Linked DNA regions of Catalinimonas alkaloidigena. The protein of the gene in region 1 interacts with the protein of each later gene in a pairwise test. Links are inferred from orthologs where the notes say so. Each region holds a gene or a part of one and is shown in the gene's direction. Other genes may lie near its edges.

Region 1 (4,490 bases):
ACGCCTTTCAGGTAAAAGAGAGAGAAGCCAAAGGGTGGAGAGAGAAAAGAAGTCTGTAAGTTCAGCGCCAGCAGAATTCCAATCCATATTAAATCTATGCCCATTGCACTAAAAATAGGTGCTACTACTGGTACTATGATGAAAATGATCTCTATAAAATCAATAAAAAAGCCAGCAACAAATACCACTACCATTACAATTGCCAGAAAAGCCATGGGTGAAAGGTTGGCCTGCTCAATTAGCTCCACCAGATAGCGGTCTCCCTCCATACCACGAAAGACCAGGGCGAAAGCGGTAGCTCCTACAAGGATAATAAACACCATACAGGTCAAATGAGTAGTCTCCTGCATCACTTCTTTCAGCACTTTTATGTTAAAGCGTCCCTGAAGGATTGTTAGCAAAGAAGCACCCATAGCGCCCACTGCTGCTGCCTCGGTAGGAGAGGCAATACCCGCGAAGATAGACCCCAATACGGCTGCGATGAGCAGAAAAGGCAGCACAAAGGCAGCAATTACTCTTTTCAACATTCCCTCTCTTCTAAATTCAGCAATCTCTTCAGCAGGCATGGGAGGCGCTACGCTCGGCTTAAAAGTTGCCACTCCCACCACATACAGCAAATAGCATCCCACCAGCGCCAGTCCGGGTACGAGCGCAGCGGTAAATAAGTCGCCTACTGATACATTCAATACACTTCCCAAAAGTACCAGTACCACCGAGGGTGGAATGATCTGCCCCAGCGTTCCTGAAGAAGCAATGGTCCCCGTAGCCAGCTCAGCACTATATCCACGTTTGAGCATGGTAGGCAGGCTGATCAGGCCCATGGTAATAACCGTGGCTCCTACAATTCCCGTTGATGCGGCCAGCATCGCTCCTACAATGATCACTGAAATGGCTAACCCCCCTTTAAAGCGACCAAATAGCAAGGCCATCGTTTCCAGCAGGCTCTCCGCCAGGCCGGATTTTTCCAGCATTATTCCCATATAGATGAACAGCGGTACCGCCAACAGCACATAATTCGTCATGGTGCCGAAGACGCGCAGGGGCAGCAGGTAAAAGAAGTCCGGACCGAATGTTACCAACCCAAACAAGATGGATACTCCACCTAGCGTAAAGGCCACCGGAAAGCCAAAAAGAATTAACAGGAAAATAGACAGAAAGAGAATAATCGGCAGTATATCAGGCATGGTCGCTATTAGTGGATTCGGTAACGGTTAGTAATGATCGGAAGGCTAAAGAAAAGGCTTGTAAGAGCAGCAGAAAAAAACCAACAGGAATAGCCCCTTTCACAATAAAACGAGCGGGTAAACCTCCCGGATCAGGTGATCCTTCGTTGATGGCATAGGCATTGGCTGTAAATTTCAGTGAAGACTGAATGGTGATGATACAGAAAGGAATTAAAAATAGCAGCGTGCCAATCAGATTGACCCAAGCCTGTTTTTTTGGTGAAAAATTCTGATAGAATACATCTACCCGCACATGCTTATCGTGCTTCAGGGCATAGGCTGCTCCCAACAAAAAAATGAAAGAGAAGATATGCCATTCCAGTTCTACGATTCCAGAGGAGGAGGTATTGAAAAGATAGCGGGCCGCCACATCGTAGCAAATGAGTATGACCAGTAGGGTGTTGAGCCAGGAGACACCTTTGCCAATGGCTTCATTCATGCCATCAATAAAGTTACTGGCGCTTTCTAGGGTTTTTCTCAACTTATTCGTCTAATTTTGAATTAGTAGCTTATAAATATTGTAGTAATAGATCATAGCAAATATATCATAAATTTGCAGAGAAGTAAGCCGACTTTCGTTTGATCTATTGATTAAGGCTTAACCAAGATCATCTGAAAACTAGCTTTTCTTCATAATTCATTCATCATTATTCGTTCGTATGAGTGTAGTCAGTGCACAGCAAAAGAAAACAGATATTCGTAAAGCCAAACCTGAAGCTATTAAGGCATTTTTGGCAGAAATAGGGGAGAAACCTTTTCGCGTCAAGCAGATACAGGAATGGTTGTGGAAAAAGTCTGCCCGAAGCTTTGAAGAGATGACTAACCTCTCTAAAAACACACGTGAGCTGTTGCAGGAGCGCTTTGTCATCAAACCCGTTGCCATACAGGAACAAAACTTCAGCAGCGACCGCACCATCAAATCGATGTTTCAGCTGCATGATGGACATGCGGTAGAAGGTGTACTCATTCCTACGGACAGCCGTATGACGGCCTGTGTATCTTCGCAGGTGGGTTGCTCCCTCAGCTGTAAGTTCTGCGCTACCGGCTACATGGAGCGCAAGCGTAACCTGGACGCTGCTGAAATCTATGACCAGGTCGTTTTAATTAATCAGCAGGCAGAAGAAAATTATCAAATACCCCTTTCTAATATTGTGTACATGGGTATGGGCGAGCCCCTGCTGAATTACCAAAACGTACTGACTTCTATTGAACATATCACTTCTCCTGAAGGTCTGAACATGTCGCCCAAGCGGATTACGGTCTCTACGGCGGGCATTGCCAAGATGATCAAAAAGCTGGGAGATGATCAGGTGAAATTTAACCTGGCACTCTCGCTACATGCCGCCAATGATAAAAAGCGAGATCAGATCATGCCGATCAATGAGAGCAATACGCTGGAAGCTTTGCGTGAAGCACTGAATTATTTTTACGACAAGACCGGCAGTAGAGTCACCTTTGAATATATTGTCTTCTATAACTTCAACGATACGCTGGAAGATGCCCGGGAGCTCTGGGAGTTTTGCAAGCGCGTGCCCAGCAAGGTCAATATTATAGAGTACAATCCTATCAAGGAAGCTGACTTCAAAAATACCGAAGCCGACCGTCTGGATCAGTTTGCCGCCTATCTGGAAAGGAAAGGGGTTATTGTCAATGTTCGCCGGAGCCGTGGCAAAGACATAGACGCCGCCTGCGGTCAGCTGGCCATTAAGAAGAAGTAGTTGGCTGTACGTTTGGAGTGATCACACCATCGGCAAAACGTTCCTGTTTGAGGTTAACCAGCACCGCATGTAAAGTTTCTGCCGCCAAACCATGGAGTACTAACCTGTAAGCTGCACTATAAGTCGTCTCCGGTACCATCGGATGCTTGTTGTTCACCAAACTCAGATGCCCCGGTGTATTGAGAATTTGTGAGGTGTAAATACCGATAGTCTCATCCAGTTGCAGCGAATTTGAAGCTCTGATAAAATCATTATTTGTAAGAAAAAACTGATAGAAAGGGGTGAAAAGCTCAATGGCTGACCTTAAATCCAAAATATTCGTCCAGCGGTCAGGAAATTCTATGTGGTCAAAACGATCGGGCGTAATCATAGACAGATCAATCGGACGTTTTCCTTTGATACCCAGCTTCTTTTCTTTGAGCTGACGGTTCAGGTTAATCACAAAATTGTACAGATTCAGATCATGCTTCAAAAAGAGATCCTCTTTGATATCCTCAAAATCTTTGGGCTTCAGCGGACTGGTCTGTACTTCTACGCCTTCCACATTTTTAGCGATGAACTGCATAATCTCACTCCCCACATGGAAATGCCTGAAGATCAGCAAATTAGCATCCCTACTCACAAAGTTTTTCAGTCCCCAGGCCAAGATTTTATGAAGCACCCTGGAGGAATCAGGAAACTTAGGGAGGAAGAATTTGAAGACATGGATACAAAAAGATCATGATCTTGGACCAGAAGCGGACCAGCGGAAGCAGATACATAACCGAGCGTGAGCTGTTATCACGCATCAATGCCAGCTTGGTGTGGTCATTGATCGGAATACTGCTATCCAGGTACATCGCCAGCCAGGGATTTGGATCGCGGCTGTCGTGGGTGGAAAGGTCAAACATGTGTTGTGAGCCCATACGATTGAGATTTTAGTAGTTACCCAGTTCTTCCAGTTGCATCTGATACAGGCGGGCGGTCACTTTAGCCGTCTTCGCAATTTTCCCAGCAACCTCCCTGTCCATCCTCGGATGATTCAGTGCCTGCTCCAGATTATGAAAATGGTTTTCATCCGCTACGCCATGATAAGTGAAGAAGGAAACCTGATCCTGCTGAAGATGCAGCTGGTCTTTCATCATTTCTCCCCAATAGCCGGCCAGTCGTTTTCCAATGCCTTCAATAATGAACATAGCCCCCAGCAAATCTATGGGATTAGGCTTGCTCGCCTGCTGAAACATAAATGAAGAGAGCGCCACGCTTCCCACATTTTTTTTTCCGCTGCGGATCTTGCTCAAATCCTCTCCCAAGGCATGGAAGTTCTTCTCCAGTAGCTGATAATCTTTGTGTTCAGTAGCGGTATGTTTGATGAAGGCAGAGCGCAGCTCAAACAGCTCAATATCAATATTGGAAGCCGCACGAGAAATCCACTGCGACCCATCTATTACCTGCTGCCGCAGGTCCATCAGTAGTAGTTTATAATCTTCCAGGCTTAGCTGTCCGTCATGGATTTTACGCACAATGGGTACTTTCAGTAGTTTACTTTCAAAGTCAATCCAGGTCTGGC
Region 2 (4,562 bases), 640 kb from region 1 along the record:
AATACACTGCGAGGGTGATGCTGATCAGCGGATCATATACCGGAAAGCTGCTCAGGCAAAAAATTAAAGAAAGTGAGGAAGGAGCGCAAATATTTAGCCTGATAGACTTTATCCATAAGGATGAATTCTGGAAAGCACAAATTGCACAGATGGAGATAGCATCAAACGGAAATATCTTGCTTTATCCTCAGGTAGGCAAGCAGTTAATTGAATTCGGAAAAGCTGAAAAAATATCAGAGAAATTTAATAAGTTAGCCGTTTTTTACGAGCAGGTATTACCACGTAAAGGATGGAATTACTATAACAAAGTAAACCTGAAATACCAGGACCAAATTGTGTGTGACTAATCAATAAAAGCTATGCAAGAAGAAAATATTGTTGTCGGACTGGATATAGGCACAACGAAGATTTGTGCCATTGTAGGTCGCAAAAATGAATACGGAAAACTGGAAGTGCTGGGAATGGGCAAAGCGAAGTCAGAAGGTGTCAGAAGAGGTATCGTGACGAATATTGATAAGACCATCAGCGCGATTGAAAAAGCAATCAAATCTGCTGAAGAACAATCAGGTATTGAGATACATACTGTAAATGTAGGTATCGCCGGTCAGCATATCAGAAGCTCAATCCATCATGGGAGCATCACACGCAATTCACTGGATGAGGAAATTCGTATGGAAGATATTGAGCGTCTTACCAACGATATGTATCGTATTGTCACGCCCCCCGGCTGTGAGATCATCCATGTAATGCCACAGCACTATACTGTTGATTACGAAGATGGTATTGTGGATCCGGTAGGCATGTCCGGTGTAAAACTGGAAGCGGACTTCCATATCATCACGGCGCAGACTCATGCCATCAACAATATTAACAAATGTGTGAAAAGAGCCGGCCTGGAAATAGAAAACCTGATCCTGGAACCTCTGGCTTCCAGCCTGGCAGTACTGAGCGAAGAAGAAAAGAGAGCTGGCGTTTGCCTGGTAGATATTGGAGGTGGTACTACAGATATGGCCATTTTCTACGATGGTATCATTCGCCATACTGCGGTAATACCCTTTGGTGGTGACATTCTTACCCAGGATATCAAGCAAGGTTGTTCGGTAATGGAAGAGCAGGCTGAACTGCTGAAAGTAAAATTTGGTAAAGCTATAGCCGAAGAAGCGAGCTTCAATGAGATTGTATCCATCCGCGGTTTAAGAGACCGTCCGCCTAAAGAGATATCCATCAAAAATCTGGCTTATATCATTGAAGCCCGCATGCAGGAGATTTTTGAGCTGGTACATGCAGAAATCATCTCTTCCGGCTATGAGGATAAGCTTGCCGGTGGCGTAGTCGTAACGGGAGGAGGTTCACAGCTACAGTTTGCTAAAGAGCTTTGCGAACTCATGTGTGCCACTGATGCTCGTATTGGCTACCCCAATGAGTACATGGGTAAAAGCAAAATTGAAACCGTAAAGAGCCCGATGTTCGCTACAGCGGTGGGCCTGGTATTGTCGGGTTTCAAAGCCATTGATGAACGAAACCTGGACTACATCAGAAAGAAAAACAAAGAGATGCAGGGCAACAAGCCCCGAAAAGAAAAAGAGCAGGCGCAAGGCTCTATGTTTTTTCGTAAAATGCTGGAAAAAACTAAAAAAATACTTATTGACGATTTTGACGATAAAGAAAACTATTAAGGTTTTCCTTTAAATAAAAAAATTAACCACGGTAATTATTTAAACTCCTTTTGACTATGGCTGACAGAAGTTATGAATTCGATCTACCCACTCAGCATAAATCCATCATCAAGGTTATTGGTGTTGGTGGCGGCGGTAGTAATGCTGTAAATCACATGTACAATCAGGGTATCAAAGATGTTGAGTTTATCATCTGCAATACCGACGCTCAGGCGCTTGAAATTAGCCCTGTGCCCAATAAACTACAGATAGGTGGAGAGCTTACCCGGGGTTTGGGTGCCGGTGCCAATCCTGAAAAAGGAAAAGCGGCAGCAATAGAAAGCAAAGAAGAAATTCGTGAGTTGTTGAGCAATGATACCCGTATGTTGTTCATCACTGCCGGAATGGGAGGAGGTACTGGTACAGGCGCAGCCCCAGAAATTGCCAAAGTAGCCCGTGAGCTTGGGGTCCTGACCGTGGGTATTGTAACTCAGCCATTCGCTTTTGAAGGTAAAAAGAAACAGCGTGCTGCCGAAGAAGGTATCCGCGAACTGAGAAATAATTGCGATACCGTGATCGTAATTCTGAACGATAAGCTCAGAGAAGTTTATGGTAATTTGACCCTGACCAATGCATTTGCTCAGGCAGACAATATACTAACCACCGCAGCCAAAAGTATTGCCGAAATCATTACGGTTCCTGGTTATATCAATGTGGACTTTGAAGATGTGAAAACGGTAATGGCGGGATCAGGCGCAGCTGTTATGGGGTCTGCTAAAGCAGAAGGCGAGCACCGTGCTATGCGTGCTGCCGAGGAAGCCCTTTCTTCACCGCTGCTGGATGACAAAAATATTAAGGGAGCAAGAAAAATTCTTCTTTCTATCCGCTCTGGTGAGCAGGCTGAAATGCAGATGGATGAACTTACCGAAATCACGGATCATATCCAGACTGAAGCAGGTGAAGAGGCAGAAGTGATTTTCGGTCATGGACTGGATGATACACTGGGCGATGCGATTATGGTTACTGTTATTGCTACGGGCTTTAATAACGATGAAAGAGGTGAGGATGAGGAAGAAACCAAGCGCGTCTATGACCTGGACTCCAGCCAGAGAATTAAGAAGGAAGATAAATCGGAAGCCAGTCCGCCGGACAGTCCGCCTCAGGAAAGGAGTAATACACCATCGCCACCTTCTTCTCCACCTTTTGAAATTGAAAATTTTGAGGATGAGGAAGAAGAGGACGATAACCAGCAGCGTCAGGAAAAAGAAGAAGAAGAGAAGCTACTGCGTGAGATGTCTTCCAGCCGCAGGTATTTGATGATGAAAGAAGCTTACGAACGTAAGCTTAAACTCAAGGGTCGTAAGAGCATCAGCTCCCCTGATAACAGTGAAGACATTTTCAAGAAAGAAGATTTCTACAATGAGCCGGCTTATGTAAGAAGAAATATCCATCTCTACAGCGCACCTTCTTACAATGACCGCAATGTGTCGCGTTACTCATTAGATGATGATGATAATATCATCGGTAACAATAAGTTTCTGCACGACAACGTAGATTAGTAGATCATTTAAAACGCTATAAGCTGATCAGCTTGCAGGCGAAGAGTCTCATCGTAGACTTTGCTTGTGAGCTGATTTTCTTTTATATACCTATGAATCTCTCCCATCTTTACTTTTAGGGCCAGCACATGCATCCCCAGATAGTGTAGTACATCAGTAAAGTGACTCAGCGGTATACTTGCTCCCTGTACACCGGAAGATAGCCCCACCAAAGCACATTTTTTTCCCTGCAGGCCGCTGGGGTAATCCATGCCGTCAATAAAAGCTTTGAGCACGCCTGGGTATGAACCATTATACTCCGGAATGATAAAAACAAATTTTTCGTGCTCCTTAAAAACCTGCCTGAAGCGATTAAACTGATTGTTCTTTCCATTATTTTCATACAAGGCAGTAGCCGTAAAGTCAGCAGGCAAATCTACCAGATTTATGACCTGACTTTCTGTACCTTTTTCTTGCAGCACCTTTTGGTAATAGGCTGCGATGGCGGCTGAAAGTGCTTTTTTTCTGTTGGTACCCACAACTATCGTAATCATCTACAATAAAATCAGTGTTAAACTATTAATCTACCTTTTACACGAACCTTCTCACTTTTTTGATGCTAAGGAGGAAATAATAAGAGAATAAATGACTATGCAAAAGGATATGGCTAAAACCGTAAGCGCTCCTTAACTGTTTTGCATGTAAACTCAGCGAACAGTCCAAATATATGAACATAAAAATAAGTACCGCGGTAGAGCAGCCCTATCAAACAGTAATGCAGGGGTTTAATGAAGAACTTTTTATGCGCCTCAATCCTCCGTTTCCTCCGGTAAGGCTACTGCGTTTTGATGGTTGCAAGAAAGGGGATGCAGTAGCCCTGGAACTTAATTTTATCTTTTTTAAACAGCAGTGGCTAAGTAAGATTGTAGAGGATGACTTTGATCAGGAAGAGTTTTACTTTATAGATAAGGGCACCAGACTTCCCTTTTTTTTAAAATACTGGCACCACCGCCACAGGATAATTAAGAATAGTCAGGGAAGTACAATTGTGGATGATATTACCTTCAAGTCTCCCTCTCCTTTGCTGGATTTTTTACTGTGGCCTGTCCTTTGGTTACAATTTCTTTATCGTAAACCTATTTATAAAAAAATATTTAGCTCAAAAGGTATAAAATAATGCAACTGATTGCATAGAAATTTGTCATCTTGTATTTCTTTTGCCTAAATTGGTGCGCCCAAGTAAAAAGGACTAGGCATTAAGATGTAAGATTTTTGAGTATACCTCCACTTATTAGGAACAAATTTTTTATGTTTACGCTAAATATAAGTTAGATCAATGATAATAGGCGTTCTTAAAGAAGAAGCTGAT

The links. The genes of interacting proteins can lie anywhere in the genome.
Region 2: the proteins of rlmN (region 1) and ftsZ interact in binary tests that used the Escherichia coli proteins (3 or more experiments, as listed by UniProt). The link is inferred for Catalinimonas alkaloidigena from one-to-one orthologs.

Annotation. Positions count from the first base shown.
Region 1 is NZ_JAQFIL010000001.1:7,086,669-7,091,158, reverse strand. The notes cover bases 1,015-3,911. They hold rlmN (dual-specificity RNA methyltransferase RlmN), read left to right. Parts: upstream 1,015-1,882; coding sequence 1,883-2,941; downstream 2,942-3,911. Other genes in these bases: OKW21_RS28790 (beta-ketoacyl-ACP synthase III), read right to left, coding at 3,859-3,911; OKW21_RS28795 (DUF6999 family protein), read right to left, coding at 3,622-3,846; OKW21_RS28800 (DUF6999 family protein), read right to left, coding at 2,928-3,602; OKW21_RS28810 (TRAP transporter small permease subunit), read right to left, coding at 1,177-1,704; OKW21_RS28815 (TRAP transporter large permease), read right to left, coding at 1,015-1,184. Outside these bases: more of OKW21_RS28815, read right to left, coding at 1-1,014; more of OKW21_RS28790, read right to left, coding at 3,912-4,490.
Region 2 is NZ_JAQFIL010000001.1:7,727,510-7,732,071, forward strand. The notes cover bases 1,005-3,973. They hold ftsZ (cell division protein FtsZ), read left to right. Parts: upstream 1,005-1,732; coding sequence 1,733-3,214; downstream 3,215-3,973. Other genes in these bases: ftsA (cell division protein FtsA), read left to right, coding at 1,005-1,676; OKW21_RS31500 (NADPH-dependent FMN reductase), read right to left, coding at 3,223-3,747; OKW21_RS31505 (SRPBCC family protein), read left to right, coding at 3,921-3,973. Outside these bases: OKW21_RS31485 (cell division protein FtsQ/DivIB), read left to right, coding at 1-347; more of ftsA, read left to right, coding at 360-1,004; more of OKW21_RS31505, read left to right, coding at 3,974-4,370; OKW21_RS31510 (Re/Si-specific NAD(P)(+) transhydrogenase subunit alpha), read left to right, coding at 4,530-4,562. UniProt on the Escherichia coli protein: Essential cell division protein that forms a contractile ring structure (Z ring) at the future cell division site. The regulation of the ring assembly controls the timing and the location of cell division.